DNA from 3 places in the Arthrobacter sp. Z1-15 genome. Region 1 is predicted to be linked to each of the others. Evidence: predicted binding sites of a transcription regulator. Region 1 holds the regulator's gene; each other region holds the start of a gene.

Region 1 (10,448 bases):
TGAGCTGGAGGCGAAGCGCCGGAAAGTCAGCGCGGCGGACAAGGCCAACTATCTCATCCGCGACGCCATGAACCGCGGGGACTTCGACAACCTGCACTACGCCGGCAAGCCGATCCCCGGCCTGGATGACCCGGACCCGGACTGGTGGCTCAAGCGCCTGATCAAACGCGAGAACATCTCCGGCCTGGGGCCGCCCGCGCTGCTGCTGCGGGTGGAGGATGAGGAATTTGACGCGCGGCTGGACCGGCTGCCGTCCGAGCGGCAGGTCCGCGACGCCGTCGCCGATTTCAACACCCGGGTTATCGAGGCGCGGCGGCAGCTGCTGGGCGGCCCGCCGGTGGTGACGAAGCTGCGCGATGAGGAGGCCGAGGTCCGCGGCTGGCGGCTGCGCAAGGGCCTGCCGCCGGCCGCGGATTCCGGCACGGCTCCTCCGCCGGGCGCTGCACCGGAAACGCGGCACAGGTCCGGCCCGCGCAGCTGGCTTCGCCGTTTGCGTGCGCTGTTCGCTGCCCTACCGGGCCGCTAGCCGCGACGGACGCCGGCTGAACTTCCGTACGCTCAGCGTCACCGCAACCAGCAGCGCCGCGGAGGCCCCGGCGAAGATGAAGCCTGCCCAGGGCCCGATGAAATCGATTGCCGCGCCTGCCAGCGGTGCTCCGAGTGCCGTGCCTGAGGTTAGCGCCGAACCGTACCAGCCCATGGCCTCGCCCCGCCGCTCCTCGGACACCAGGTCCGCGACGCGCTCGGAGGCGGAGGACAGCACCGGAGCGCAGAGCAGCCCGGCGGGGATGGAGAGCAGCGCGAGGCTGATGGTGTCGGTGGCCAGCGCCATCGGCAGTGTCAGGACAGCCATCGCGAGCAGCAGCAGCATGGGTGAGATGCGCCGCTGCATCGCTCCGTAAATCAGGCCGCCCACCACGGAGGCAGCGCACCAGACAGCGAAGACGATCCCCACCTGCCCGGGCTCGCCCGTATGCTCCACCAGGGCCACGATGCCTACGTCGGAGCTGGAGAGCAGCAGCCCTGCCCCGACCGCCACGGCAAAGACCACTGCCACGCTGAGCGTGAACCAGGAGAACCCCGAGCGCAGGCGCGCCCCGCGGCCCAGGACCGCCAGCGGCTGCAGTTCCGCGGAGGCTTCGGACAGGTGTGCAGGAGCGGCCGCGACCACGGCGGCGTTGGCTGCTTCGCGCTCCTGGACGGCGGTGGCGGCGTCGCGCGGGTTCTCCGACCGGGTGGGCGGATTGAACCAGATCAGCAGCAGTCCGGCCAGCGACGTCGTGATGCCCACCAGGGTCAGCCCGACCACCGAGGACAGCTGGGTGGCCAGGACGGCACCCAGGGCCGGTCCGCCCATGAAGACGACCTCGGTGGCAATTGAATCCAGGGCGAAGGCGGTGCGGCGCTGGTCGCCGGTGGCGAGCACGCCGAGGGACTGCCGGACCACACTGAACACCGGCAGCGTGAACACGCCGCCGATCAGCGCCAGGACGAGCAGCCACTCATAACTGGCGTGCGGGGCGATGGACCAAATCACGGCCTCGGAGATCACCGAGGGAATCAGGGCCCGGCGCAGGCCCACATTGTCCACCCGGCGGCCGCGCCAGGGGGCGCCGAAGGCAATGCCAATGGTGACGACGGCGGCGACGGCACCGGCCTTGGCGTAACCCATGTCCATGGTCAGGACCACGTGCAGGGTCAGCAGCACCCCGGCCGCGGAATGCGGGAACCGGGCGATCATGCCCACCAGCAGCAGCCGGCGGATCGGGGCGACGCGGAGCAACTCCCCGTAGGCGGAAAAATTCACGGCACTTCACTTCCGGCGGTCCCCCGCCCAGCAAGGTCAGCGCGTGATTTTGAGTTCCAGGGAATCCACGCGCTCAACGAATAACGGATCGGCAGCGAGCCGTTGCTGCAGCAGTCCGGCGATGCCCTGCACCGCCTGCGCGTCCAGTCCCGGTGCCAGGTGAAGAACCATTCTAAGCTCAGGACCGGCACCTCCTCCGGCCACCGCCGTCCCGCGCGCCGAACGTGTCACTGTTCCCGGCCCCGGAGCCAGCTGGACTGCGGTGACTGCGGGTTCCGCGCCGACGGCGGCGGAGACAACCTGCGCCACCTCCTGGTCGGCGTACGACGGCGTCCAGGTCCGCTGCTGGGCCAGCGCCCACATGGCCGGCCGGCGCACCACGAAGGTCACGTCGGCGCCCGGATCCACCACCAGCAGCTGCGCTTCCTCGGACACGGCGGAGAGGGCGGCGCGGGCGGCATAGACCGCCACCGGCCGGGCTTCCGGGTGCCACTGCTGCAGCGCCGGCACGGAGGTGAAGACCGGCAGCGCCTTGCGCCCGTCCGGCGCGGTGAGGGTGACCAACGCCATGTCGGCCTCCTTGTCCGCGGTCAGTCCGTGTTCGGACTGCGCTTCGGCGCCGAGGGTGGCGACGATGGGCACAAACACGCGGGCGGTGGCCAGCGCAGCCACTACGTCCGCTTCGGTGCCCGTGCCGGCTTCCAGCGCCGCCAGGGCGTCGAGGTAGCCGGCGTCGGCGGCGCCGTCGTCGGCGTCGAAATTGTGCAGCGGGTTGCCGTCGCCGGAAAGATCCCGGCCGGACCAGGGCTGCCCGGCGGAGTCGGACGGTCCCCCGGCCCCGGCGAGGGCGGCGGCGATGTGTCCGGGGAGGGCGCGCTCAGCCATGGGTCCTAGCGCTCCGGATGTCCGGCGATGTCGAAGGCCTGCGGCAGGGTGAAGGCGCCGGCGTAGAGGGCCTTGCCCACAATCGTGCCTTCCAGGCCCAGCGGAACGAGTTCACGCAGGGCGGCCAGGTCGTCAAGGCTGGAGATGCCCCCGGAGGCGACAACGGGACGGTCGGTGCGCTTGAGGACTTCGCGCAGCAGTTCCAGGTTGGGGCCGCGCAGCGTTCCGTCCTTGGTGACGTCGGTGACCACGTAGCGCGGGCAGCCGGCGTCCTCCAGGCGGGCCAGGACCTCCCAGAGGTCCCCGCCTTCCTTGGTCCAGCCTCGGGCGGCCAGGGTGGTGCCGCGAACGTCGAGCCCGACGGCGATGGCCTCGCCGTAGCGGGCAATGGCACTGGCGGTCCATTCCGGGTTTTCCAGGGCTGCGGTGCCCAGGTTCACCCGGCTGGCTCCCAGCTCCAGCGCCATGTCCAGCGAAGCGTCGTCGCGGATGCCGCCGGAGAGCTCCACCTTGATGTCGAGTTCCTCCACCACGCGCTTGAGCAGCGGAAGATTGGAACCGCGGCCAAAGGCTGCGTCCAGGTCCACCAGATGCACCCAGGCGGCGCCGTCGTTCTGCCAGGCCATGGCTGCCTCGAGCGGATCGCCGTAGCTGGTTTCGCTGCCGGCTTCGCCCTGGACCAGGCGCACTGCCTGGCCGTCCGCGACGTCCACGGCGGGCAGCAGTTCAAGGATGGGTGTTTCAACAAGTGACATGGTTCTGCTTTCCGTGGGGTTCAGTCCGGAGAGGGCGTGCGGGGCCCGGCGGGGTTGCCGGGCGGAGGTTTTGCTCAGGTGGCGGCTAGGCGGACGTGTCGATCAGGAGGTACGCGCCGAGGAGCGCCATTCCTGCCAGGACCCAGAAACTGACCGTGATGATTTTGGACATGCCCTGGCTGCGGAAGGAGATGGCGCCGCCGATCAGCAGTCCCGCCAGACCCATGAGAATGAGGCTCCACATGGCCCTAACCCAGCGTCTTCAGCCAGTTTTCCAGCAGCGCCGCACCGGCGTCACCGGACTTTTCCGGATGGAACTGGGTTGCCGTCAGCGGCCCGTTTTCCACCGCAGCAACGAAGCGGCTGCCGTGTTCGGCCCAGGTGACCTGCGGGGCGCGCATGGCCGGCTGGGTGACGTCGAAGTCCCATTTCTGCACGCCGTAGCTGTGCACAAAGTAGAAGCGTTCGTTCTCGATGCCGGCGAACAGCTGGGTATCCTCCGGAGGTTGGACGGTGTTCCATCCCATGTGCGGCACCACGTCGGCTTTCAGCCGTTCAACGACGCCGGGCCACTCCCCCATGCCGGGGGTGCGGACGCCGTGCTCCACGCCCTCGTCGAAGAGGACCTGCAGTCCCACGCAGATGCCCATAACCGGGCGTCCGCCGGCAACGCGCCGGCCGATCAGGCGCAGGGCATCAACGTCCTTCAATCCCTGCATGACAGCGGCGAAGGCGCCGACTCCGGGCACCAGCAGCCCGTCGGCGTTCAGTACGTCGTCGGATTTGGCGCTCAGGGTGACGGTGGCACCGACGTGTTCCAGGGCACGGACGGCCGAGCGGATGTTGCCGGAACCGTAGTCCAGGACGGTGACGTTGCGGGCGGTCACAGTGCTCCCTTCGTGGAGGGGATGCCCTCAACCCGGGGATCCGGCTCGACGGCTGCGCGCAGAGCGCGGGCAAAGGCCTTGAACTGGGCCTCCACGATGTGGTGCGGGTCCCGGCCGCCGAGCACCGTCATGTGCAGGCAGATCTGGGCGTGGAGCGTGATGGCCTCAAAGACGTGCCGGGTCAGCGATCCGGTGAAGTGCCCGCCGATCAGATGGTATTCCTGGCCCGCCGGCTCGCCCGAGTGCACGAGGTAGGGGCGTCCGGAGATGTCGACGACGGCGTTGGCGAGGGCCTCGTCGAGCGGAACCGTGGCTTCGCCGAAGCGGCGGATGCCGGCCTTGTTTCCGAGCGCGGTCTTGAGTGCCTCGCCGATGCTGATGGCGATGTCCTCCACGGTGTGGTGGACATCGATGTGGGTGTCGCCGGTGGCCTGGACCGTGAGGTCGATCAGGGAGTGCTTGGCCAGCGCCGTCAGCATGTGGTCGTAGAACGGCACGGACGTGCTGATATCCGACTGGCCGGTTCCGTCCAGATCCAGCTGAACGACCACTGAGGATTCGCTGGTCACCCGTTCCAGGCGTGCGGTGCGGCCGGTGGTGGTCTCCACGGTCATGGTTTTCCTTTGAAAGAAGGTGGTCTCTGCTAACAGTTTAGTGGCTGCGCCCGGGGGCGTTAGCGGACGCCGGCAGCCAGCAGCTCGCGCAGCCGGGTCAGGAAGGCGCTGGTTTCAGCTTCCGTGCCGGCGGTGACGCGCAGGTGGCCGGTGATGCCGACGTCGCGCACCAGCACTCCCGCTTCCAGCAGGCCCTCCCATACTGCGCGCGGATCCTCCAGCCCGCCGAAGAAGACAAAGTTGGCGTCCGAGGGCGCCGGCTTCAGGCCGAGGGTCAGCAGCTCGGCGACGATGCGGTCCCGCTGGACCTTGATGGCTTCGACGTTGGCGAGCAGGGCGTCGGCGTGCTCAAGGGCCGCGTTGGCGGTGGCCTGCGTGACGGCGGAGAGGTGGTACGGCAGCCTCACCAGGCGCAGCGCGTCGGTGACTTCGGGGGCTGCCGCCATATAGCCCACCCGCGCTCCGGCCAGCGCGAAGGCCTTGCTCATGGTCCGGGACACGATGAGGCGCTCACGTCCGGGCAGCAGCTGCAGGGCACTGGGGGTTCCGGCGTGGAAGAACTCGGCGTAGGCCTCATCCACGATCACGATCGCCTGCGAGGCAGCGCCGGCTTCATAGACGGCTTCGATGACATCAAGCGAGAGCGCCGTGCCGGTGGGGTTGTTGGGCGTGCAGAGGAAGACAATGTTCGGAGCCTGCTCGCGGACCTGATCCGCTGCGGCGTCTGCCGTGAGGGTGAAGTCCTCGCTGCGCAGGCCAGTGACGTAGCGGGTCCCGGTGCCGCTGGCCAGCAGCGGATACATGGAATAGGTGGGCGGGAAGCTCATGGCTGTCCGTCCGGGGCCGCCGAAGGCCTGGAGGATCTGCTGAAGGACCTCGTTTGAGCCGTTGCCCGCCCAGATGTTTTCCGTACCCAGGCCGTGGCCGAGATATGCGGCGAGGCGCTCCCGGAGTTCGGTGAACTCGCGGTCCGGGTAGCGGTTCAGGCCTGCCACGGCCCGGTCAACGGAGGCGGCGATGGCCTTCCGCACCTGCTCGGGCAACCCGTGCGTGTTCTCGTTGACGTTGAGCAGGATGGGCACGTCAAGCTGCGGAGCACCGTAAGGCGCAAGTCCGCGAAGGTCATCGCGCAGGGGAAGTCGGTTCAGTCTCTCCAGCTGTTCAGTCACCACTACAGCTTAAGACTCCAAGGCGGGGCGGGAAGAATCCCCGTGTCGCAGCAGCGGGTTGTTACGTTCTGAGTTGTGCTTGGAACGGACCCGGGATTCAGGACTGGACCGGAATGAACAGCTGCACTCCGGCCGGCACCCGCTCGGTGGGCAGGTTGTTCAGTTCCATGATGTCGGCGACCACATCCCGGGGGTCGCGTTCCGGGGCGAATTCCTCGGCCAGGGCCCAGAGGGAGTCACCGGGAGTGACGCTCACCTGAAGGGTCCGCGTGACGTCCGGCCCGCCGTTCGAGGCGACGGCCGGGGCGGTGAAGAAGCCCAGCACGGTTAGCGCGGCAGCGGCCGTGAGCATCAGCGGCAGGCCGATAAACACCAGCCGGCCCCGCCGCGTGAGCCGGAGCCGGGCCGCCGGAGCCTGGTCTCCGGAGGCTGCGGCGGGCGAAACAGCTTCCGGCCCGGCTGCGGGCCGGGCCGGAGCCGGGGCGAAGGGGGCAGAGGTCCGGGACAGTGTGGATAATGCGTGGGCTGGCATGGAAATACCTTTCCGGTTCGAGAGCAGCAACGGCAGACCCGAAGCTGTATTCGAATAAGTGAAAGCGGTGCGGAGTGAAGATTTCGAAACTATGTTCGAAGGTTGTGAACTCATTTCTAGCACCTATCTACTAATAAAGTCGAGACTCGCTCGAACAAATGTTTGAAAAGGCCGCTCCCCTCGCCTAGCGTTGAGTCCAGAGGAAGAGGGTTCGGCGGTTTACACCGGGCCGGTGCGGGGCGCGGGCCCCGGAACGGTTCGAACAGGACCACTGAATCAGCTGCCTCTGACATTCCCGCCGGCACGGCTTGCACAGCGTTCCGGCCCAGACATCCGCCCGACCAGCTCCGGCACCGCCCGGACCAGCTGACCCGAAGGGAACCCCACGTGGCCCGCAGGACTGCTTCCGAAGACAGCACCAATCAGCCAGCTGCGACCGGCACCCGTGCGCGCGCGAAAGGCCTCACTCCGCGGCAGAAAACCGTCCTTGAGATGATCCAGCGGTCCGTGAGCACCAACGGGTACCCGCCCACCATGCGGGAAATCGGGGACACCGTGGGTCTGGCGAGTCTGTCCAGCGTGACCCACCAGCTCATGCAGCTGGAGAAGCTCGGCTACATCCGCCGCGACCCCAAACGCCCCCGCGCCATGGAAATCCTCATTCCGCTGATGCTGCGCGACGGACAGCCGGCTTCCCCCGGCGCCGACGGAGAGCCTTCGGACAGCCCACGCCGCACCGAGCCGGCGCTCCCGGCCGGAGGCGGCTCCGGCAGTGCAGGCAGCCGCTCCGCCGAGGGTGAGGGCGCCTCCGCGGGCCTGGCCACGGTCACCGAGCTCTCCACCTCCGTGGACACTGCCATGGTTCCCCTGGTCGGCCGGATCGCTGCCGGCGGGCCCATCCTGGCCGAGCAAGTGGTTGAGGACATCATGCCGCTGCCGCGCCAGCTCGTGGGACACGGTGACCTCTTCATGCTCCGGGTCTCGGGTGATTCCATGGTGGACGCCGCCATCTGCGACGGTGACTGGGTGGTGGTACGCCGCCAGCCCACAGCCGAGAACGGCGACATCGTAGCCGCCCTGCTGGACGACGAGGCCACGGTCAAAACGTTCCGCCAGCGCAACGGCCACACCTGGCTGCTGCCGCAGAACACCCGCTACGAGCCCATCGTGGGCGACCACGCCGTCATCATGGGCAAAGTCGTATCGGTCATGCGCTCCCTCTAGCCCGACACACGCCAGACGACGCACACAAAAGGGCGGCCGGATTCTTTCCGGCCGCCCTTCTGTTTGTCTTCTGTTCTACTTCCGGGCTCCGGGAACCTTCTCCTGCGCCGCAGACTGCTCGGCCAGGCGGCCCAGCACCGACAGGACCACGGAACGGTCCGTTGTGGACCAGAACGGCGGCAGAGCGGCCCGCAGGAAGCTGCCGTAGCGGGCAGTGGCCATCCGGGAGTCCAGGATGGCCACCACTCCGCGGTCTCCGGCGGCGCGGATCAGGCGCCCGGCCCCCTGCGCCAGCCGGACTGCGGCATGCGTCGCAGCCACCGACATGAACCCGTTCCCGCCGGCTTTGGCCACCGCGCGGGTGCGGGCCGTCATGAGCGGGTCGTCCGGACGCGGGAACGGGATCCGGTCAATGAGCACCAGCCGGCAGGCGGTTCCCGGCACGTCAACGCCCTGCCAGAGCGACATGGTGCCGAACAGGCAGGTGTCGGGCTCCTCGGAGAACTGCTTGACGAGCGAGGACATCGAGGACTCCCCCTGGCACAGGATCGGAAAATCCACCCGGGTCCGCATTGCGTCGGCCGCGTCTTCGGCGGCCCGGCGTGAAGAAAACAGTCCCAGCGCCCCGCCGTTGGATGCTTTCAGCAGCGCCTCGATTTCGTCCAGCTGCGCCTCGGAGGTGCCCCGTTCTGGCTTGGGCAGATCCTTGGCCACGTACAGCACGCCCTGGCGCGGATAGTCGAAGGGGCTGCCGACGTCGGTGCCCGTCCAGGAGGGTGCCCCGGGGCCCAGGAGCCCTAGCGCGCCGGCCACCGGACCGAACTTGGAACCGATGGCCAGGGTTGCCGAGGTCAAAACCACCGTGTGGCCGTCAAAGAGTCCTTCACGCAGCCTCCCGGCCACCGACAGCGGCGCAACGTTCAGGGTGGCCGGAGCGGTCTCATCCGGCGGGGAGTAGCCGCCCGACGGCGAGAAGGAGCTGGGCCGTGACGCCCAGATCACTTCACCGGCATCGGGGGCGGAAACGAGCCGCTCACAGATGCCCAGCACGGCCATGAGGCGGGACCTGGCGGTCTGGCGCCCGCCGTCGGCCGTTTCCCCGGGCTCCGGCTTGGAATCGGACAGGGCCACCCGGCAGGCCTCGCGGACGCGGCCCACCGCCTGTTCCTGTTCCTCGTTCAGCCCGCTGGCCAGCAGCCCGGACGGAATGCCTTCCAGGGACTTGTCGAAGGCGCGCCCGGCCTGGGCCAGTTCTTCGACGCTGGCGGAGGTGTGCTTGCGCGCCGCGGTGACAGCGGCGGAAATTACGGTTCCGGAGAGCTGGCCGGTGACGGCGCCGGTCACCCGGTCCTGCAGCTCGTGGGCCTCGTCGATGACCACCACGTCATAGTCCGGCAGCACAGCCAGACCCTCGAACGCGGCGATGGCCAGCATCGCGTGGTTGGTGATGACGACGTCGGCCACCGCAGCCTGGGCACGGGCGCGTTCACTGAAGCACTCGGCGGCCATCGGGCATTTCTGGGCGCCCAGGCACTCCATGGACGTCACTGAAACCTGGCGCCAGGCTTTGTCGCTCACGCCCGGAACAAGGTCGTCACGGTCTCCGGTGTCGGTCTCCTCGGCCCATTCACGCAGCCGCACCACTTCCCGTCCCATCGCCGAGGTGGGCGAGGGTGCGGGATGGCCTACGGCGCGGTCTTCGCCGAGCGTAAACAGAGCACCGGCGGGATCCTCCTCTTCCGGGAATCCCCCGCCGGTCTTGTGCAGGCAGACGTAGTTGCTGCGGCCCTTGAGCAGCGCGACGTCGACCTCGCGCGGCAGCTTGGGCTTGAGCGTCTTGAGCAGGCGCGGCAGGTCACGGCCCACAATCTGGGACTGCAGCGCCAGCGTGGCGGTGGAGACCAGCGTGGGCTTGGTGCTGTCCAGCGCGTGGTGGATCAGCGGCACCAGGTAGGCCAGCGACTTGCCGGTTCCGGTGCCCGCCTGAACCAGCAGATGCTGTCCCTCGTGAATGGCCTGCGTGACCTGGCGGGCCATTTCGTGCTGGCCCGGGCGGTTTTGGCCGCCCATGCCGGCTACGGCGGTGTCCAGCAGATCCAGGACTTCGCCGGTGGTGTCTTTACTCATGGGTGACGAAGGGCTCCAGTTCAGCTGCCAGGCCCTCGCGGACCATCACGTGCAGGCGGGTTCCTGCCTCGGCGTGTTCCACGGAAAGGATTTCCGTGTCCGAGCTGTGCAGCCGGGAGACAATCTCACCGCGGTCGTAGGGCACCAGCAGGTGCAGGTCCACGCCGGGGCGGGGAATGCCTTCGGAGATGGCCTGCAGCAGCTCGTCGACGCCCTGGCCGGTCCGGGCGGAGACCACAACGTGGCGGCGTTCCTTCTGGCGCAGCCGTTCCAGGACAAACGGATCAGCGGCATCGGCCTTGTTCAGGACGATGATCTCCGGAATGTTGCGGGCATCCACATCCGTGAGGACGGTGCGGACAGCGGCGATCTGGCCCTCGGGGTCCGGATGCGAGGCATCCACCACGTGCAGGATCAAATCCGCGTCGGCAACTTCCTCAAGCGTTGA
Region 2 (10,448 bases), 1.5 Mb from region 1:
AAAGCTGCGCGAAAAGAGCACCTGCTGTTTGTCGGCGGATTCGGTTTCCATTGGAATGCACGCGGTGCCGTTCAGCTCCAGCACCGTCCGCTGCAGCACCACCGAGAACTTGGCGCGGATCATAGTGGGATCGGCGTCGCGCAGGTCCGCAATCGTGTGAATGCCCAGAGCGTTCAGCCGGGTTCCGTTCCGCGCGCCCACACCCCACAGTCCGGTGACCGGCACCCGGGACATGATGGTGTCGACGACGGCGGGACCCAGGGCGTCCAGGTTGCACACCCCGCCCAGATGCGGATTCTGCTTGGCAATCCGGTTGGCGAACTTGGCCAGGGTTTTGGTGCTGCCAATCCCCACGCAGACGGGCAGCCCGATGTTCCGCGCCACCGCGGCCCGAATTTCGGTTCCGCGGCTGCGCAGCTGTTCATCGGTTCCGTTCAGGTGCAGGAAGCACTCGTCGATGGAGTAGATTTCCTGCTCCGAGGAAAACCGGGCCAGCAGCTGCATCACCCGCGAACTCAGGTCTCCGTACAGTTCATAGTTGCTCGAGCGCTGCACCAGGCCGAGTTTTGGTGCGGCCTCGGCCAGCTTGAACCACGGCTCTCCGGTTTTGATGCCCAGGGCCTTGGCTTCATCGGAGCGCGCCACCACGCAGCCGTCATTGTTGGACAGCACCACTACCGGAATGCCGGCGAGCGACGGATCAAAAACGCGCTCGCAGGAAACATAAAAGCTGTTGACGTCCACCAGGGCGAACCGCTGCTGCTCAGCCACGGCGAGCTCCTCGGCTGCGGCCGCACCAACCGGCAATACTGCAAGCTAGACGTGGTGCAGGCACCGGGTCACCACGCCCCACACGGACAGTTCGGCCGGATCCGGCACCGGAATATCCGTTGAACCGGGGCTGTCCGCATGCAGGAAGATGCCCTGGCCGGTGAGCAGCAAACGCCGGATGGTCAGCTCGCCGTTGAGGACGGCGACGACGACGGAACCGTCCTTGGGCGTCAGGGAACGGTCCACGATAATCTCGTCGCCGTCGCTGATGCCGGCGCCGTCCATGGCATCGCCGGAAACCCGCATGATGAACGTTGACGTCACATCCCGGATCAGATGCCGGTTCAGGTCGATGCCGGCGTCGTAATAGTCCTGGGCCGGGGAGGCGAAGCCGGCCGGCAGGGTGGAGGAGCGGGTTGCTGCTGCCGCTTCCCCCGCGCCCGGGCGCGGGGAAGGGTTCGAGGAAAAGACTGCCATTACCCGCCTCCCTAGAACACACTTTCGAATGACTTCAGGTTAGCACCGCCGCCGCCGGGCCGGGCTGCCGCCGCGCAATTCCTGCACCGAACCGGAAGCTTCCGCCTGACGTTCACTTGGGTGGGCCCGCCCCGGGCTGCAGTACTGTTCCCTAGCCGTGGCTATGGCCCGCCCCCTACGCTGAAATCCGGGCGGCGGCGCAGCCGTCCCAGACGTGGATCAGGAGCTCAATATGAAGCAGGCACCAGTTCGTACCGTGATCAGTCCCGGCCGCTACGTCCAGGGGGCGGGGGCCATTCACCGCCTGGGCGAGTTCCTGGCGCAGATCGGGAAGAAACCGCTGTTGGTGGCCGACGACGTCGTCTGGGGTTTCGTGAGTCATGACATCACCGTCTCGCTGCAGGTGCAGGAACTGCCGGTGACCCGGGAAGTCTTCAACGGCACCCCCACTGCTGCCGAGATTGACCGGTTGACCCAGGCCATTCGTGCAGCCGAAGCCGATGTGGTGGTGGGCGTCGGCGGAGGCAGCACCATCGATGCGTGCAAGGCCGCCGGAGATGCGGCCGGGGCCCGCTGGGCCTCGGTGCCGACGGTTGCGTCAACCGATGCGCCGACCTCCGCCCTCGCCGTCGTGTACACCGCCGACGGCGCGTTCGAGGAGTACCGGTTCTTTTCCCGGAACCCGGACCTGGTGCTGGTGGACTCACAGATTGTCGCCAACGCCCCGGCGTCGTTCCTCGCCTACGGGGTGGGGGATGCACTTGCCACCTGGCTCGAAGCGCGGGCCACGGCAGCCTCCTTCTCGCTGACCATGGCCGGCGGGCTTCCGACCGAGACCGGAACCGCCCTGGCCCGTTTGAGCTGGGACGTGCTCTGGGAATTCGCGCTGCCGGCGCTGGATGCGGCCCGTGACCATGTGGTCACGCCGGCGCTGGAGAAGGTCATTGAGGCCAACACGCTGCTCTCGGGGCTCGGGTTTGAATCCGGGGGACTGGCGGCAGCGCACGCCATCCACAACGGCCTGACCGCCGCGCCGCAGACGCACGGACTCGCCCACGGGCAGAAGGTCAACATCGGGTCTTTGACGCAGCTGGTGCTTGAAGGCGCCCCCACCGCGGAGATCAGGGACTTTGTCGAATTCACTACCCGGGTCGGCCTGCCGAACACTCTCACCGAGGTGGGCTTGTCCGTGGACGACGCGCGGGAACTGGATTTGGTGGCGGAGGCCGCAACGGTGCCGGGTGAAACCATGAAGTCGATGCCGTTTGACGTTGGTCCCGCGGATGTGGTGGCGGCGCTGAAGTCCATCGAACGTTTTTCCCGGCGGGTGCGGCGGGAAGCGGGCCTCCCCGAGCCCGTCCCGTATAAGGCGCATTGAGGCAGCTGCATTTTCGTTCCCGCGGGTCTGCCGTGCAATCGTTGGCCTGTTGGCGTTAACCCTCTCTCTGCTGCTGGATGGTCTCGCTAGCAAGGAACAGCCAAAGCGCGGCTTTAGTCATCGGCTAGGGCTGGCCTGCGGGAGCCGAAGCCGGCGCCGACGTAACTGCGGGGCTGGGCATAGCTGGTTCGGAGGTGGACCCATCGCCGGTGGTAACCGAAAACAGCGCCAGCGTGGCCAGGATTCCGATGGCCAGGTACGCCACGATGAGCACGCTGCTGCTGATCGTGATGACCAGGGCACTGCGCGGGCGGGGACGGCGCCTGACCAGGGCGATAATTGCCAGCACGAGCGACAGGCCTGCCAGCGGGAGGAAAAGGGGCAACAGGAACACCGATAGGATCAGTGAAACCAGCGCCACGATGCCCGACGGCGTTCCCAGCCACGCGCCGTCGGCCTGCCTTTGCGGCGGCACGCTTTGGGGCGCGGTGCCTTCCTCCCGGTCCCTAGCCGGGGCTCCTGCTGCCGCAATGCGTTCCACCGGACCCAAGCCGGCCAGAATGTCCTGCACCTGAGCCGTGGTGGGCGGGCCGGGCAGCGCGGCCGCAGCGGAGGTGATGTGTTCCGTCACGGCGTCGAGGACTTCGGCGCGGTCTTCGGTCCCGGCCAGCATCCGGTCCAGATCCTGCAGATACGCCCGGACCAGGGGGTGGGCAACGATGTGCTCGGGATGAGTGTCCGCGTCCGCGTTCATGGCAGTTCCTTCAGTTGGGTAGTTGTGCGGGTGGACGGCTCAGGTTTCAATGTCCTCGGCCTGCGGCTCGAAACCCTGCCGCTTGCCGTGCATCCAGAGCACGATGTCCAGCTCCCGCAGGTCGGTAATCGGCTCGGTGATCCCTGACTTGGTTCGGATCTCGGCCAGCCGCTCGGTCAGCACTCCGTCGGCATAGGACGTGTGCCAGTAGAGCCACTGGTCCTTGGGGCCGGGCAGCGCGGTCACCCGGCGGATGATGGAATCGTAGACCGGGATCAGCCGCGGCCTTTTCCGGGCCATGATCTTACTGGTGGTGCTGGGGCCAACTCCCCACCCGGCGTCGCCAGCCTTGCCGCGGAGCAGGTTCCACAGCTGGCGGGCGGGGCTGTCAGCGCCCAGGTCCCGCACCGGATCGGCGTCGGGCAGGTCCACGTCTGCGGGAATCTGCGCCAGGAGATCGGAGATTTCCTCCGCCCGCGTCTCCAAGACGGCTACTGCGGTCCGCGGCGGAATCTTCACCGACCTGAAGGATGCTGCTACGAGGTCATCGGCGGTAATCCGGTTCACGGTTTCGGGGGCATCACCTCCGCCGGCCCAGGAATCGAACCGGGAGCTGCTGCGGACCATTCCGGTGCGCGGCATAATCTCGGTGAAGAAATCCCGCAGATTCTGCGCTGCCGTATCAACGGTGATTTCGCCCGTCGAAATAACGCGTTTCATGGTTCCCCCGTCGGTGGGTTGGAAAGTCATAAAGCAGGTGTTGCTTCCACACCCTACTGTCGTTCTCTAGAGTTCGACCATGCCCATTACCTTCAGCCCCATGGCCAACTCCGAGCAGGATTCCCGTGACCTGGTGGAGTTCCTCACGTCCAACCGGTTTCCGTTCCACGTGCGGGCCCGGCATTCGGAGGAGTCGGCGCGGGAGTCCGTGGCCAGCGGGCGCTTCTGGTCGGAGGAATCCCTCGGCTACTGGATTAACGACGGCGCCTCCCGGATTGGGCTGGTGGTCCTGGAAGACCTCGACGAGGACACTCCCATGTTTGATTTACGCCTGGCCGAGGAGTTCCGCGGCAAGGGTCTGGGGCCGAAGGTGCTCACCGCGCTGTGCGCCAAGGTGTTTGAGCAGTTCCCGGAACCGGTGCGGTTTGAGGGCCAGACACGGGAGGACAACATCGCCATGCGCAAAACCTTCCTCCGGACCGGATTCCTGAAGGAAGCCCACTACCGTCTGGGCTGGCCCACCGCTGAAGGTCTCCGGGTAGCCTCCGTCGCCTACGCCATCCTGCGCCAGGACTGGGAAAGCAAGGACACCACATGGTTCGAATGGGATGACCTGCCGGCCTGACCGGGGAACCGCCCGCCTGCCCGTAGACTCTGGAGAAATAACCGGCCGCCGGCCGAGAAATTCGGGGGAATTGTGAGCACGGAAACGGCCATCTCGGTCCGCGGACTGACAAAGAAATACGGCGCCACCACCGCAGTCGACGATCTGTCCTTCGACGTGCAGGCCGGCACGGTTTTCGCTTTCCTCGGCACAAATGGAGCCGGCAAATCCACCACCATTTCCTGCCTGACCACGGTCATTCCCTTCAACGCCGGAGAGGCATCGGTGGACGGCGACGACGTGCGCACCGCAGGCGGCGCCGTGCGGAAGAACATCGGCGTGGTTTTTCAGGATTCGGTCCTGGACCCGCTGCTCACCGGCCGGGAGAACCTGCGGACGCGTGCCCGGTTCTACTCCCCGGACACGGGGGCCAACGAGGCCCGGATTACGGAGCTAAGCGCGCTGATCGGTCTCGAGGAGTTTGTGGACCGCCCCTACGGCACGTACTCCGGTGGCCAGCGCCGGCGCGTGGACATTGCCCGCGCACTGCTGCATTCGCCGTCGATCCTCTTCCTGGATGAACCCACCGCCGGTCTGGACCCCGCCAGCCGGGCCCTGGTCTGGTCCACCATCCGCGAGCTGCGGGACCGCCACGGCCTCACCGTCTTCCTGACCACGCACTACATGGAGGAAACCGAAGAAGCAGACCGGGTCTGCATCATTGAACGCGGCCAAATCATTGCCGACGGCACTCCCGCGCAGCTGCGCGCACGGCACAGCAGCTCAATCCTCAGCATCACCACCGACGACCGCCCCGCGCTGCTGGCTCTCGCGGCGGAGGAGGGTGTCGGAGTCCGAGATGCGGACGACGGCGGCGTGCTCCGGCTGGTGGCCGGCGACGCCGCCGCGGCGCGCCGCATCCTGAACCGGCACGGAGACCACGTCCTGGACTTTGAGTTCCGGCACGGCACCATGGACGACGTGTTCCTGGCGCTCACCGGACGCGAGGGGGAAGCAGCATGAGTGTGGTCCTCACCCTGATGTCCCGCAACCTCCGCCTCTTCTTCCGCGACCGGCTGGGCGTTTTCTTTTCGCTGCTCTCGGCGCTGATCCTGTTCCTGCTCTACACCCTGTTCCTCGGCAGCGGGCAGGTGGATGATCTGCAGCAGTCCTTTCCCGGCGCCACCGAGGCCGAGGTGAAGGGCTTTGTGGACACCTGGATGTTCGCCGGCATTGTCGGGATCACCTCCATCACCACCGGCCTGGGTGCCATGAACGTCTTTGTGGAGGATTCGGCGTCCGGCCGGTTCCGGGACTTCCTGGTATCACCGATCCGCCGCGAAAAACTGATCCTCGGCTATCTGCTCTCCGCCGGCGTCGTGGCCCTGATCATGACCACCGTGGTGCTGATCATCAGCCTCGTATACCTGTATCTGGTGGACGGGGTGAGCTTCGGTCCCGCGCAAATTGCCACGGTGTACGGCTTTTTGGCGCTGAGCTGTCTGGCATTCGCGGCGCTGAGTGCGTTTGTGGTTTCCTTTGTCCGCACAGCCGGAGCCTATTCCGCGCTGTCCACCATTGTGGGAACGATCCTGGGCTTCCTGGCCGGTGCCTACATTCCCGTGGGCGCACTGCCCGAAGGTGTCCGGACGGTCATCAACGCGCTGCCGTTTATGCAGGCGTCGGTTCCGGTCCGGCAGGAGATGACGGCGGATTCGCTGCAGGCCATGGCCGGTGACCAGCCCGGCGCGGTGGCGGAACTGCAGGAGCTCTTCGGCATCACGGCAACCATGGGGGACTGGGAGATCAGCAACGGCTACGTGGTGGCTGTCCTGAGCGTCATGGCGGTGGTGTTTACCCTGCTGGCGGCCGTGCAGATCCGCCGGCGCATCGCCTAGAGCCGCATCCGGACATTGAATGGCTTAGGGCCGGGAGTCACCCGCGAGCATCGCCATGCTGATGGCGTCCACCCACTCGCCCTCCCAGAACAGGGCCTCGCGCTGGCGGCCCTCAACAGTGAAGCCTGCCTTTTCGTACGCGCGCTGCGCCCGCGGATTGAAGGCGAAAACCTCCAGTGCCACCCGGTGCAGGCCCAGATCATCAAACGCATGCGCGACGACGGCGCGGGTCGCCTCCGTGCCGTACCCCTGGCCCAGCACCTCGGCCGGTGCCAGTGCGATCCGGAAGCCGACGGATTCGTTGTCCGGGTCCAGGTCATTCAGCACGACCTCGCCCAGATACTGCTCCCGGCGGTACCGCTCATCCGGGTTGCGGTCATCGGCGATCCGGATGACGGCCCAGTCAGCCCGGTCGTGCCGTCCGGCCAGTCCTGCCAGCCAAGTCCGGATCTGCGCCGGCGCGAAATTCGCGTGCGTTCCGGTCAGACGCATAGCTTCCTCATCCTGCAGGCCCGCCCAGGCGCCGTCGAAATGCTCCGGGCCCAGCGGCTCGAGGCGCAGCCGCTCGGTGGTCAGGGTGGCCTGGCGGGCGAAGAGGTTTTCGGAAATCACCGGGCCAGCCTAGCTGTCGGGTGGCTGGTCCCGTGAAATGAGACGGGATAGGCGTCCAGGGGGCGGGGCGGGGCTGCCAACTGGACTGATCAGCATCTCGACTAGTTGAGTTTCAGACTAGAAGGTGCCAAGATCGGTGGAACCACCACCGGGCGGCTGGCCGCCGGAGAACAGCAAGGAGAATCCATGGGCACGTACAACGAGACCGACTGGGTCCGGCCGGAGGATAAACAATGGGGATACGCGCTCCGATGGCGGCTGGCAGTTGGGCATTCTGCGGCCGGGCGGGAGCTGATTGAACAGGTCCTCGTTGAAGCGCAGGAAGCCTGCGCAGAATCCGGCCGCCCTGCGCAGGAGCTTTTTGGTGACGCGGAAACCTATGCTGACGAGGTGGCTGCTGACCGGATCACCGACGAGGAACGCGCCGCCGTCGACATGGACGGCGCCGCCCCGGCGGATCATCTACAGGGCGTCCTGCTGGCTGTGGGCTTTACCGGATCCCTTCTGAGTGCCTACCTGCTGCTCGCGCAGGGCACGACGGTGGAGATGTTTCCCTGGCAGCTCGTGTTGCTCACGGCCGGAACCGTTGCCTTCGGGTCCGTGGTGGCAGGCTGGTTTGCGCGCCGCGCCGGGCAGATTCGGCGAAGCTGGTCACTGGTGGCGCTGGCAGTCGCTGCCCTTGGACTAGGCACCGCCGCCGCCCTTCCGCTCGCGGACAGCCAACCGATCGGTGCGGTGTCAACCTTCGTGCCGCTGCTCGCGTTTATCACTGTGTTTGTCGTGGCGTGGAATATGCCCAGCCGCAGACGTCCGGCGGCCCGGCATGACCACTCGGCCGACAAGTGGTTTATGCAGCTCAGCGGGTTGCTCCGCGGCCGCTACTTCCTGAGCCGCCCGGCCGCCTCCGGCTATGTGGCCGAGGCCCGGACCACATGGCGGGAGAGCGGTGCAGCGCATCCGCAGGACGTGCTGGGTTCGCCTCAGCTGTACGCCCTGCAGCTGGTCGACGGTTCGGCGCAGCCCCACCGCGCCCAGGGGCGTTTCCTGGCCTGGGCGGCCACGGTGGTTGCCGCAGTGTGGGTCCTTATTACGGTCGTGTACCTGTGGACTGCTGACCAGCCGAGTCTGTGGCGCTGGTTCGCCACGGCGTTCTTTATTGTGGGCGCCCTGCTCGCGTGGCGGCGGGATCTGCGCGGCCGGCGCAAAGGCTCCGAACCAACAGGCGTCTGAGAAGAGGACATGCACACCGGGCCGACGCTCACCCGTCCTAGTCGCAGCGGTAACTAGTGGGTGGCATGATTAGTGTCATGAATGATCCCGAACTGTCCCGGGAGTGGCAGCGGGGCCTGCTTACGACCTGCGTGCTGGCAGTACTGGCGCATGGCGGCGCCCACGGATATGCCGTGGCTCAGCGCCTGCAGAAAACCGGTATCGGCCCGGTTAAGGGTGGTGCGCTTTATCCCGTCCTTAACCGCCTGGAAACCGAGGGCGCGGTGACCTCGGTGTGGCGCGAGGGGGAGGGTGGACCCGGCCGCAAGGTCTTCGAGATTACCGCCGCCGGACGTGAGCGGCTGGCGCAGATGCAGCGCGAGTGGCAGCCCTTTGCCGGTGCGGTTGCCGACCTCCTGGGCGCTGCACCGGATGAAAATTCCGCGGCGCCCGCGCAGACCGCGGCAGCCGATGGCCGGCTTACTGAGCGGCTTCCTGACCGCTAACGTCCCGCGGAACTCTGCAGACCCGCGTCACGCTCAAAAATAATCTCCAGCCCGTCTTCCGCATCCCATTGGGAGCCGTTTTCCTCGAACCCGTACTGCAGCACGAGGTTGATGGAGGCTTCATTTTCGGGGCTGACCGTCGCCCGCACCGTCCGCGCGGCAGGCTCCCGGGCCGCCCGCGCGAGCAGCAGTTCCAGCGCTGCCCGGGCATAGCCGCGCCGGCGGAAAACCGGGTCCACTGAATACCCCAGTTCCACCATGCCGCCGGCATCGGGCGGCCCGTGGAATCCGGCGCAGCCCACTGCCTGCCCGTTCGCGCGGTCCACGATCGCTCCGGTGACCCACCCGGCGTCGTCGGGCGCGGTAGCCAGCTGCACACTGCGGATTTTCCACACCGCCTGCCGGTCCGAGGAAAAGTGTGCCGTCAGGGGCACGGGGGAAAGCTGGTTGGCTGTGGCCAGGTCGCCGGCGGCGAGGGCATCGATGGCCGGAACCGGCAGCTGCACCAGGTCGACGGCTGGCAGGGGAAGGGTTCTCACCCGTCAAGTATGCCTTCACACTGGAACCACACCGGAAGGACCACACCGGAAGGCGCGCACACAATGGGCACTGATCAGGTCATCATCGTCGGCTCCGGTCCGGCCGGCTACACGGCAGCTGTTTATGCCGCTCGCGCGGGGCTCACGCCGCGCGTCCTCGCCGGCTCCGTGACCGCGGGCGGCGCCCTCATGAACACCACCGAGGTGGAGAACTTTCCCGGTTTTCCGGAGGGCATCCAAGGCCCAGACCTGATGGACAACCTGCGCCGGCAGGCGGAAAAGTTCGGCGCCGTCGTGCAGTACGACGACGTCGTATCCGTGGAACTGGGCGGGCACACCAAGCGGGTGGAGACCGGGGGCGGCGGCAAGTACAAGGCGCGCAGCGTCATTCTGGCCACGGGCTCCGCTTACAAGGAGCTGGGACTGCCTGAGGAGAAACGGCTCAACGGCCGCGGCATCTCCTGGTGCGCCACGTGCGACGGGTTCTTCTTCCGTGACCAGGACGTCCTGGTGGTTGGCGGCGGGGACTCGGCCATGGAGGAGGCACTGTTCCTGAGCCGGTTCGGCAAGACGGTTACGGTGATTGTGCGCCGCGGCGAGCTGCGGGCCTCGCGCATCATGGCGATGCGGGCCAAAAGCCACGAAAAGATCCGGTTTGAGTGGAACAGCGAGGTAACCGCCGTCCACGGTACTGACAGGGTTTCGGGAGTGACTCTTACTGACACGGTGACCGGGGAAAAACGGGAGCTGCCCGCCAACGGGGTGTTTGTCGCCATCGGCCATGTGCCGCGCACCGAACTGCTGCACGGGCAGGTGGAGCTGGATTCGGAGGGCTACATCAGCGTTTCCGCTCCCACCACTGCCACTTCAGCCGACGGGGTCTTTGCCTGCGGAGACGCTGTGGACCACCGCTACCGCCAGGCCATCACGGCTGCCGGGACCGGTTGCGCGGCAGCCCTCGACGCGGAACGCTACCTGGC
Region 3 (10,448 bases), 300 kb from region 1:
TTCCGCCGCCCAGTGCTGCTGCGGCCGTACTGAATTCAAGACCCATCAGGAGCCGTTCCTGCGGTACATGCCGCCCGCGGTTCTGCGATACATGCCGCTCGCGGCCGTAGCTGCCGGGCCGGTAATTCTTCTTTTCCCGCTTCGTCATAATCCGAGTGTTCACCGCAGGTATTGCTGCTGTCCAGGGGTTGCATTTCCATATACGCGCAGACATTGGCGTATCGTTGCGAGGGCGGCAAAACGCCGCAACAGATCAGCAGCAGGACCGGCAAACCAAGGCCGGATGCAGGCAACAAACGGACGGATTGCGCACAGTGGCACAAGTGGAGCACCTTGCGGAGCGGACTCCCCAGGTTTCGACGGATGAACTGCTGAAGGGGTTCTTTCCTTCGCCCCGGTTCGGTTCAGTTTCCTTCGACAGCTACCGTCCGGATCCTTCGCAGCCTTCGCAGTCGCACGCCGTGAGCTCAATGCGGGACTTCGCTGCCGCCGTCGACGTTCCCGAGCCCACCGGCCTGCGCAAGCTCTTTGGTGCCAAAAAGCCCGACTCCAAGGCCGGTTTTTACCTGGATGGCGGCTTCGGTGTCGGCAAGACCCACCTGCTTGCCAGTCTCTGGCACGCCGTTGAGGGGCCGAAGGCCTTCGGGACGTTTGTTGAGTACACCAACCTCGTGGGCGCCCTGTCCTTCCGGAAAACCGTTGATGCCCTGAGTGCCTACAAGCTGGTGTGCATCGACGAGTTTGAGCTTGATGATCCGGGAGACACTGTCCTGATGTCCCGCCTGATGCGGGAACTGGCCGACGCCGGCGTCAAGCTTGCTGCCACGTCCAACACCCTGCCCGGTTCGCTGGGCGAAGGCCGCTTTGCCGCCGTCGACTTCCAGCGGGAAATCCAGGTTCTGGCCGACCAGTTCGACGTCGTGCGCATTGATGGTGAGGACTACCGGCACCGTGGTCTCCCGCAGTCTCCCGATCCTGTTGCCGAGGACGATCTTGCCAGCCGTGTGGCAGCGGAATTCAGCGGCAAAGTGGTTGCCGAGGATGATTTCTCCGCACTCATCAACCATCTCTCCACCGTTCATCCCAGCCGGTACCGTCAGCTCATTGATGGTGTCGACGCCGTTGCCTGGCACAACGTCGGCACAATCACCGAGCAGTCTGTTGCACTGCGCTTTGTGGTTCTTGCCGACCGTCTGTACGACAAGGACGTTCCGATTCTTGCCAGCGGCGTCCCATTCGATCAGCTGTTTACGGAAGAAATGATGAGCGGCGGCTATATGAAGAAGTACTTCCGTGCTGTTTCCCGTCTTACGGCTCTGGCCCGCGAGGGACAGACCGGCGAAGCAGCGTAGTTTCGGGCAGTTCTACCGTGGACGGCCAGCGGCACCGGCCTTCTGAACAACTGGCGCAACTGGCGGCAATTGGAACAACTGGCGGCAAAGATGGGGGTCTTGTGCGCAGAGCAATTGTCTTGGGTGGCAGCGGACTGATTGGCCGTGCCGTTGCGCGGCGGCTTTTGTCGTCCGGCTGGGAAGTCCACATCACCGGCAGAGCGCTGTCCCGTGTTCCTGCGGATCTCATCGCTTTGGGTGCAGCATTTCATGCAGTCGAGCGCAGCGACTCCAGGGCACTGCAGCAACTTGTGGGTTCGGGTGCGGATCTGCTTGTGGATTGCCTGTGTTTCACTGCTGCTGATGCCCGGCAGCTTCTTCCGTTTCTGGACGATGTTGGGTCGTCTGTCATGCTCTCCAGCAAGGCTGTTTACGTTGACTCGCTTGGGCGGCATGTGAATTCTCCCGGCCGGCCTGTCTTTTCCGGTCCTATCGCCGAAGACCAGCCCACTGTCGCTCCGGGCAACGGCTACTTTGACTCTCCCGAAGGATATGGAAGCAACAAGGTAGCAGCCGAGCAGGTGCTCCTGGACAGCGGTTGTCCGGTCACTGTTCTTCGGGCCTCAAAGGTGCATGGCGAGGGCGCCTCTCCAGCCCGTGAATGGGTTTTCGTCCGTCGTGTTCTGGATGCCCGAAAAGCCGTATTTTTGGCTGCCTCAGGTTCCGGTGTCGACCATACGACGGCAGCTGTGAATGCTGCTGCACTGGTGGAGGTTGTTGCGTTGCATCCCGGTAGGCGGATCCTCAACAGCGCGGATCCTGATGCTCCCAGTGCGCTGGAGATTTCTCGTAGTGTTGCAGCCTATTTCGGACACCAGTGGGAGGAGGTGCTTCTCTCCGGCGAAACTGAGTCTGTGGGCAGTGCAGGCAGGGCTCGTAGTCGTGACAGCGGTGTCGGCGGTGTCGGCGGCGTGGATGCCGGTGCAGGGGGAGTAGTGCCGAGTGAGCGTGTGCAGCTTGGGTCCCATCCGTGGGAGAGCGCTGCGCCTATCATTCTGGATACCCGGGCGTCTCAGGAGCTGGGTTACGTTCCTGTCGGCGACTATGCGGATACTGTCCAAAATGAACTGGAGTGGCTTTCCAAGAGTGCAGATGATCCTCGCTATGCAGCCGACCGCTTGGAGTTCTTCAACCGGTACGTTGATTATGCTGCGGAAGATCGGTTTATGGCTGAACGGCAGTGACGAGGCTGTCTTGTACCAGCGTCAGTAGCAGGCTTATAAGCGGCAGGTCTGGACGAGGCCGTTGGTGCCGCCGGCTGCTGCGACGGCAGACCTCGTCCAGCGCCAGGACCTACTCGCTGAACTGAGATTAAATGACGAGGGTCCCGGTGCCGCCTCTCGGCGGGACCGGGACCCTTGTCGTGCTCTGGAGCTTATGCGGCCGGAGGAATCGGTCCGGAGTCGGTCCCGGAGTCCGGGCCCTGCTTGCGGTCGACCTTGTCTACCGCTTCAGAGGCCTTGCTCTGAAAACCATCGATCTTGTCGGAGTACTTGCCGCCGGTCCTCTGATCGACAAACTTTCCTGCGTGACCGATGCCACCCTTAATCTTGTCGGCGTTTTCGCCCACAAGCTCGGTAGCCTTGTCCTTCAGCTCTCCGGCCTTGCCCTTGAGCCCGTCAAATACAGACACGGACCACCTCCTTTCGCAGGGGAAACCATACGTTTCCCGTTCGTTTCAATGGTAAGCCCCCTGACCAGCTTGGCCAAGGACTGAGAGTTTGGGGGACTGGAGTCATTGCGCGGCATGCTCACACGACCTGCCGGTGAGGGCGAAGGGGATGGAAGTAGGTGTTGCGCAACGGCGCTTGAAATGGGTCTACATAGGTCGGAGGAACGAACCAGGGAACGCCGCGAGTGACGCGGATGCGCCATTTTTCCCGATGGATCAGGTGATGGTGGAATCCGCACAGCAGGACGCCGTTGTCGGTGCTGGTTGGTCCTCCGCGGGAGTGATATTCGATGTGGTGAGCCTCGCACCAGGGTGCAGGGGAGGTACAGCCAGGGAAGGCACAGCCGCCGTCCCTGGCAATGATCGCCTTTCGGAGGTGCGGCGGAAAATAGCGGGCTGCGGTCCCGACGTCTAGAACACGGCCTTCTCCGTTGAGGACAACCGGAATGATGTCGGCCTCGCACGCGATACGGCGGATCTGGTGAGCGGGAACTGGGCCGGTATAGGCCAGCGTGCCGGTTTCCGTTTTTCTGCTGACCCTGTCCCTGAGCTGTTCATACGGAATGATGGCCAAGACCTGTGGCTTGGCTCCTCCATTTGCCGGCAGCTGGCCTGAGGCCAGCGCCAGCTTGCAGGAAGCAACCAGCCCGTCCAGACACTTTTGCGGATATGTCCGAGGATCACGGGGTACAGCGCGTTCGGTGCCTTCCAGATCTTCACAAGCTCCGTTCGCTGGCAGGCCGGCACCGTTGCGGGGGTTGGCCTCGGGAGCCAGCACAGTCATGAGCGTTTCAAATTGATCGTCCGTGGCGAAAATATCTAAGCGGTGCAGTCCTCGGTACTTCCGACGAATGAATAGGCCCTGCAGTTCGGCTTTCTGCTGCTCCGTTGGTTCCGTTCCGTCCGGGTCCAGGTGATTGACCCATGCGCTAGCGACAACACTGAGCGCATCAAGATCCTGGCTGGCAGCCACATCGGTCAGAGCCGCCTCCATTGCTGCCCGATCCTCGGAAGTGCCGCAGCCTTGCACGTGTTTGATTGCCAGGCTCACGATTTGAGCCCCTTCACCGGATACTTCACCGCGAGAAGAACGTTCGGACAGCGCTGGCAGCTCAGAGCTGATGGGCTGGCCCGTTAGGGCCAAAGCCGGCGACAGCGCAGATCCTAGCCGGATCCGCTTCCAGGCTTCCCGTCGGCTAATTCGGAGTCGATGCCGCATATACTCCGCTGTGTTCTTGTATTCCTGCTGGACCTTCTCCGCAGCAGTAGCCCAGGAGAGCGATACCTCAGCGCAGATTCGTGCGCGGTCCAATGCTGCTGCGGCAGCTATCTGCATGTGGTCCACGAGCCGGGAGAGCTCCTCTGTAGCTGAGGCAAAGGCAACCAGGTCAGGGGGATCGAGGAGGGGGAGTGAGGTTTGGAGATTGAGAGAGATTCCCCGGGCAACGGCTGTGATTTGCTGCAGTTCGGCCGCGCCGGAGACACTGGTTGCTTCCGGCGACGGTAACAGTGTCGGATGAGCTGCCCATCCGTATTTAGGGCCGGTGGGCTCAGCGGCAACACATGGCCCTTGCAAAGGCGGCGGAACAGCGGTGCCGTTCTGGTCATCTTCCATACGATGAGCATTTCAGGAATGGTAAGCATGTTCGAACGTAGATTCGGATTTGTGGACAAATGGCGGCGTCTGGCAGTTCTCCAAGATGCTGTGGAGGAGAAAAGCGAAGGCGAAGATGGCGGAAAAGGTATGGTGCGTCCCGGGGGACTGGATGTCATGGCCCGCACCACCGCCGTCGGCTGTCGCCGCCACAGTGGCCGTGCCGCCAACCTGCCCGCCAGGCCCCGCTCCGAACCAGCCTCTCCCCGCCGACTTCCTCAACTTCCGACGTCGTCCGCCAGCGTCCGATCCGCCGACGTCTTCAATGACCGCCATCGTCCGCCAGGCCGCCACGCGAGCATCCCCGTGCACCACCTAGGGGCCCGCTCCGCCGCAGGGAGGGTGCATGAACCGTCGTCCGCTATGAACCGCCGTCCGCTTGCTTCCGCTACACGCAACCGGGGCCGCCGGCGTCGGCCGCAGTTAAAGCCGCAGTTAAGCCCAGTTAAACCAGTTAAACGCAGAAGGAGCAGACCTTTTGGCCTGCTCCTTCTGTTCGTCGCCCCGGAAAAATCCCGGTAAACAACTATGTGAGCGGACGACGGGATTCGAACCCGCGACATCCACCTTGGCAAGGTGGTGCTCTAGCCAGCTGAGCTACGTCCGCAAAACAAGACAGCCGAAACTGTCCGTGCGCGATACTGGGATCGAACCAGTGACCTCTTCCGTGTCAGGGAAGCGCGCTACCGCTGCGCCAATCGCGCTTGATGCATCAAGTCTCCCAGAGGAGACTCCGATGCAGTCAAGAGAGCGGACGACGGGATTCGAACCCGCGACATCCACCTTGGCAAGGTGGTGCTCTAGCCAGCTGAGCTACGTCCGCAAAAACACAGTTGTACGCCAAAAACGTCTAACTGTAGTGCGCGATACTGGGATCGAACCAGTGACCTCTTCCGTGTCAGGGAAGCGCGCTACCGCTGCGCCAATCGCGCCCAAAAGGGCTGTGCAAGTCCACCGTGGAGGTGGGGACGGGATTCGAACCCGCGTATACGGCTTTGCAGGCCGCTGCCTCGCCTCTCGGCCACCCCACCGTGACCACTGCATAAGCATAGGCCGACCAGTCAGAATCAACCGGTTTTACAGTGACTTGCGAGCGGACGACGGGATTCGAACCCGCGACATCCACCTTGGCAAGGTGGTGCTCTAGCCAGCTGAGCTACGTCCGCATGCTGAGAAAGTTAGTGTATTCGTCCCCGAATCGCTTTCGCTTTTCGCGGCGAACTCCCGCTTTCCAACGAAGAAAAACTCTACTGGACGTTTCGTGGTTCGTCCAATCGGGGGAAATTCGGACTTCGGCGAGGGGTGTTGCAAGCAGGTGCGCATCGTCGCAGGTGGGGCCGGAGAGGACCGGAGAAGGAGAGCGGAGAAGGAGAGCAGGTGCGGAGTCGGTCGTGCGGAACGACGACGGCGAAGTTGGCCGTGTGGAACGACGACGGCGAAGTTGGCCGTCGTGGAACGACGACGCCGGCGCCGGCCCGGTTCGATTGTCCGCGCCACTTCGATCGTCTGCCTCACAGGGGAGCGGCAGCGGGGGATCGGTGAGGCAGCCCGGGAGAACGACGACGGCAGCAGGAGCAGCGAGGCCACGGGGGAAGCCGGTACATTGAGCGAGACGGAACAGGGTGACGTCGGATGTCCGCGGCGAACCGAATCGGAACACGTGGAAGCAATTGGGAGCGACGTCTAAGGCGGAGGAGAAGCCGGGAGGCGGCACCGGTTTGGAGTCCGCTCCAAACTGGGCTAGCATCTTTAGACGTTGCGGTTGTGAAAACAATTGCAGCATGGGGGCGATTGGCGCAGTGGTAGCGCGCTTCGTTCACACCGAAGAGGTCACTGGTTCGAACCCAGTATCGCCCACCAAAAGTTTGAAAGTATGAGTTCTACGAAGAGGCCCTGCGGGGCCTCTTTTTGTTTTACGCTGCCGGTCGTTCTTCCTCGCGCGACTGATAGGTGCCTGATAGAACGGCATTTCCTTTACCGGCTCACTTCACGGCTCAAGAATTTGTGGCACGGCCCCAGAATTAGCAGCCACCAAAAGTCTTCGGACAAAAGGTCAGCGGACCACTGCATGTAGACCGATGCATGCCACGAGGGAACGGGCTCGGATCAAGGTGCCGGATTGCGGCTGGGAGGATTGCGGCTGGGGATGGTTTGGGGTGCGGCGACGGCTCGTGCAGCGGACGTGGCCTTGCCCGAGACTCCCAGGTACTGCAGCGGACGTTCCCAAAAGCCAGGACCGCAGGACGGGAGACCGAGGGACACCGCCGAGCTCCCCGGCCCGACCTGCGGGAATCGCCCGGATGCCCGTTTTGCCTAAAGGTCGGTGCCGGATGACAAACTGAAGATATGACTGAACCAGCTCTGGCACATTCAACGGAATTTGGGCGGATGTACTCCCGCTCCCTCTCGGAACCGCCGACGGTACCTTCCATCACCACTGTCATAGCCCAGGGCGCCACTTCGCTTGATGGCTGGCACGGCCACATGGCAGCAAACGCCGTCATCAAGGATCCCAAGCTGGCGGCAAGTCTGGGCAATCCGGGAGCATTGCGCAACGTCGCTAAAGAAGCGTCACGTGCATCCGAACGCTACCGGGACAAAGCCGCAGAACGCGGAACGCGGGTGCACTTCTACTGCGAGCAGGTATCGCTGCGTGCACTGAACCTTCCGCACGAGCTAGAAGCTGCACGCACCGCCCTTCAGGAACACGGCGAGCACCAGTTTGCGGACCGTTTTGACGAGTGGTGGGACCTCTACCAGGTTGAGCCCCTGGCACCGGAAATCACCGTATGGAATGACGAGCTGGGGTACGCCGGAACGCTCGACCTCGTGGCACGAATCAACGGCAGGCTCTGCCTGATCGACTACAAAACCAAGAACACAGACCGCGACGGCCAGGTTAAGCCACTGGATGACAAGGTGGTCATGCAGCTCGTGGCCGGAATGAAAGCCAAAGAATCCCTCGTTGATGCCGGAAAGGGCATGTGGGAGCCCTGGGCCTACGGGGAGGATCCGCTGCTGCTCGGCGTTGCCATCGGCCAGACCGAAGTCCGGCCGATGCGCGCCAATCCGGCGGTCCTGCCACAGCACTGGTTCAAGTTCTGCGCCCTCCGCAGACTGTGGCAAACCTCGTACGACGTCGCAGCCGCCGGACGCGCGCTCCTTCCCATCGCGCCGCCCCCGGTCGGTGCCCATGCAGTGTCGATGCCCCAGCCGTCCGTGCCCTAGGTTTGAACTCAAGGACAACTGTCCCGCCGAGCGGTAGCTTTAGCCGCTCCAGCCACTCCAGGACTCGCTGCTATGGAACGCCGGGGCTCGCTTCACCGAGCGTCAAGTCCGGCTGAGCCGCAGAACCGGACCCACCCGGGGTGCTTCCTGTGCCCGGGGGCACTGCAGCAGGCACGGTCCAACTAGACTGGTGGGTGGACAGAGTCAGCAGCAACAGTAAGGAATCAACCCTAGATGGCAATCCTGAACATCCGGATTATCGGCGACCCGGTCCTGCGGACCCCTGCCGAGGAAGTCACGGACTTCGGGCCTGAACTGGCCAAGCTCGTCGCCGACATGGAAGAGACGATGGAGGACGTTGAGGGCGCAGGCCTTGCGGCTCCGCAGGTGGGCGTCAGCCTCCGGGTCTTCACCTACCGAATCGACGGCCAGGCCGGACACGTGGTCAATCCCGTGCTTGAGCTGAGCGAAGACCGCCAGGAAGACCAGATGGAGGGCTGCCTGTCGATCCCCGGACTGGGCTACCCGGTACCGCGGTACCGCTGGACCAGAGTGACCGGCGTCGATAAGGACGGCAACCACGTCAGCATTGAGGGTGAAGGCATGCTGGCCCGCGCCTTCCAGCACGAAACAGACCACTTGGACGGCGTGCTGTACATCGACCGGCTGGAGGGGGAGAACCGCAAGAAGGCACTCCGCGCCATCCGACAGGCGGACTACGACGCGATTGCAGGACGCACGACGGCGGAGCGCGCCCAGACGGTCGGCTCGGCCTTTGGTGCCGGAGCCTCCTTCGGCGGCGGCGCCGGCCGCGGCACCTTCGGGGCCTCGGGCACCGGCGGACAGGCCTAGCCGCCCGTGAGCATGCGCGTACTTTTCGCCGGAACCCCCGCCGTCGCCGTCCCCTCCCTGAACACCCTGCTGGAAGCGGGGTTCGACGTCGTTGCCGTACTGACCCGCCCCGACGCACCTCTCGGGCGCAAACGCACCCTCACGCCGTCGCCCGTTGCTGCCCGCGCTGAGGAACTGGGCCTGCCGGTTATCCGTGCGGCAAAGATCGACGACGACGCCGTCGCCGCCATCCGCGCGGCCAACCCGGACGTTGCAGCCATCGTGGCCTACGGCGGACTCATCCCCGAACGGGCGCTGACCATCCCCGAACACGGCTGGATCAACCTCCACTTTTCCCTGCTTCCCGCCTGGCGCGGCGCCGCACCCGTGCAGCACGCCGTCATCAACGGCGACGACGTCACCGGCGCCTCGACGTTCCTCCTGGAAAAGGGTCTCGACACCGGACCCGTGTACGGGCAGCTGACTGAAACCCTGTCGCCCGAAGACACCAGCGGCGCGCTGCTGGAACGGCTCTCCCACAGCGGCGCCGTCCTGCTCGCGCAGACGCTGTCGGCAATCGAGTCCGGTGCCGCGCACGCCGTTCCGCAGTCCGGTGACGTGACGCTCGCACCCAAACTTTCGATTGACGACGCGCGGGTGAACTGGAACCAGCCGGCGCTGGCCATCCGGCGCCGCATCAGCGGCGTAACCCCCGAGCCGGGGGCCTGGACCACCTGGGACGGCGCCCGGTTCAAGATCGGCACAGCAGCGCTGCGGCCGGACATCACCGATCTGGCCCCGGGCCAGGTCCGTTTTTCCGGAGGAGCGCAGGCAGCCGCAGTTGTTGGCACCGGATCCGCCGGCCTGGAACTGCTGCAGGTGCAGCCCGCCGGCAAGAAAATGATGCCGGGGGCCGACTGGGCCCGCGGCCTGGCCCACCGTGAGGACGTGGTCTTCGAATGACCCCCCAGAACAGCACTCCCCAGAACAGCACCCCCCGAAACAACAAACAGCGCAACGAAAAGGGCCACGAACGCAGCCGTCCGGCCGTGCGCAGCCGCACCGCGCAGGCACCGGGACAGCGCACGCGCGCCGCGGATCCGGCCCGACTGGTCGCCTTCGAAGTGCTGCGCGCCGTCTCCGAGGATGACGCGTACGCCAACCTCGTGCTGCCCAAGAGCATCCGCAAGCACCAGCTCGACAAGCGCGATGCAGGCTTCGCCACGGAACTGGCCTACGGCGCACTGCGCGGCCAGGGCACCTACGATGCGATCCTTGCCAAATGCGTGGACCGTCCGCTGGAACGGCTGGACCCCGCCGTCCTTGACGCCCTGCGTATCGGCGCCCATCAGCTGCTGGCCATGCGCGTTCCGGCCCACGCTGCCCTTGACCAGACCGTCGGCCTGGCCCGCGCCGTCATCGGAGCCGGACCCTCGGCTCTGATCAATGCAGTGCTGCGAAAAGTAGCCGCACGGGACCTGGAAACCTGGGTTGCGGAACTGACCCGGGACGAAACGGATGCAACCCGACGGGCAGCAATTGAGCACAGCCACCCGGAGTGGATTGTCCGGGCCCTCCGGCAGTCCCTGGTCGCCCACGGCCGCAACGTCGAGGAAATCACGGACCTGCTCAAGGCCGATAACGACGCCCCCGTGGTGAACCTGGTGGCTCT

What was found. Region 1 encodes LexA, which represses DNA repair genes until DNA is damaged. Its sites were predicted from a motif close to TCGAACANNTGTTCGA; they were not measured.
Positions count from the first base shown of each region.
Region 2: a site for LexA is predicted at 1,261-1,276, ahead of M1D40_RS16995 (LexA family protein). Genes of this name have one in related genera too.
Region 3: a site for LexA is predicted at 4,710-4,725, ahead of M1D40_RS07205 (HNH endonuclease signature motif containing protein). Genes of this name have one in related genera too.

Region 1 covers NZ_CP096454.1:1,269,790-1,280,237, reverse strand. Annotated here, with positions in the region: gene M1D40_RS05890 (DnaJ family domain-containing protein) at 1-526, shown strand, start outside; gene M1D40_RS05885 (MFS transporter) at 512-1,807, opposite strand; gene M1D40_RS05880 (SseB family protein) at 1,844-2,692, opposite strand; gene priA (bifunctional 1-(5-phosphoribosyl)-5-((5-phosphoribosylamino)methylideneamino)imidazole-4-carboxamide isomerase/phosphoribosylanthranilate isomerase PriA) at 2,698-3,447, opposite strand; gene M1D40_RS05870 (hypothetical protein) at 3,533-3,691, opposite strand; gene hisH (imidazole glycerol phosphate synthase subunit HisH) at 3,696-4,334, opposite strand; gene hisB (imidazoleglycerol-phosphate dehydratase HisB) at 4,331-4,948, opposite strand; gene M1D40_RS05855 (histidinol-phosphate transaminase) at 5,008-6,117, opposite strand; gene M1D40_RS05850 (LysM peptidoglycan-binding domain-containing protein) at 6,215-6,649, opposite strand; gene lexA (transcriptional repressor LexA) at 7,037-7,873, shown strand; gene M1D40_RS05840 (ATP-dependent DNA helicase) at 7,949-10,000, opposite strand; gene hflX (GTPase HflX) at 9,993-10,448, opposite strand, start outside.
Region 2 covers NZ_CP096454.1:3,654,670-3,665,117, reverse strand. Annotated here, with positions in the region: gene M1D40_RS17000 (Y-family DNA polymerase) at 1-771, opposite strand, end outside; gene M1D40_RS16995 (LexA family protein) at 817-1,248, opposite strand; gene M1D40_RS16990 (glycerol dehydrogenase) at 1,481-2,626, shown strand; gene M1D40_RS16985 (HAAS signaling domain-containing protein) at 2,751-3,380, opposite strand; gene M1D40_RS16980 (DUF6308 family protein) at 3,420-4,130, opposite strand; gene M1D40_RS16975 (GNAT family N-acetyltransferase) at 4,180-4,725, shown strand; gene M1D40_RS16970 (ABC transporter ATP-binding protein) at 4,798-5,727, shown strand; gene M1D40_RS16965 (ABC transporter permease) at 5,724-6,602, shown strand; gene M1D40_RS16960 (GNAT family N-acetyltransferase) at 6,627-7,214, opposite strand; gene M1D40_RS16955 (hypothetical protein) at 7,320-8,444, shown strand; gene M1D40_RS16950 (PadR family transcriptional regulator) at 8,522-8,929, shown strand; gene M1D40_RS16945 (GNAT family N-acetyltransferase) at 8,926-9,468, opposite strand; gene trxB (thioredoxin-disulfide reductase) at 9,532-10,448, shown strand, end outside.
Region 3 covers NZ_CP096454.1:1,571,454-1,581,901, forward strand. Annotated here, with positions in the region: gene M1D40_RS07185 (hypothetical protein) at 1-148, opposite strand, end outside; gene zapE (cell division protein ZapE) at 315-1,352, shown strand; gene M1D40_RS07195 (NAD-dependent epimerase/dehydratase family protein) at 1,454-2,575, shown strand; gene M1D40_RS07200 (antitoxin) at 2,767-3,024, opposite strand; gene M1D40_RS07205 (HNH endonuclease signature motif containing protein) at 3,143-4,678, opposite strand; tRNA gene M1D40_RS07210 (tRNA-Gly) at 5,251-5,324, opposite strand; tRNA gene M1D40_RS07215 (tRNA-Val) at 5,350-5,421, opposite strand; tRNA gene M1D40_RS07220 (tRNA-Gly) at 5,467-5,540, opposite strand; tRNA gene M1D40_RS07225 (tRNA-Val) at 5,578-5,649, opposite strand; tRNA gene M1D40_RS07230 (tRNA-Cys) at 5,675-5,748, opposite strand; tRNA gene M1D40_RS07235 (tRNA-Gly) at 5,810-5,883, opposite strand; gene M1D40_RS07240 (hypothetical protein) at 6,168-6,404, shown strand; tRNA gene M1D40_RS07245 (tRNA-Val) at 6,503-6,577, shown strand; gene M1D40_RS07250 (cytochrome) at 7,064-7,945, shown strand; gene def (peptide deformylase) at 8,180-8,797, shown strand; gene fmt (methionyl-tRNA formyltransferase) at 8,810-9,739, shown strand; gene M1D40_RS07265 (RsmB/NOP family class I SAM-dependent RNA methyltransferase) at 9,736-10,448, shown strand, end outside.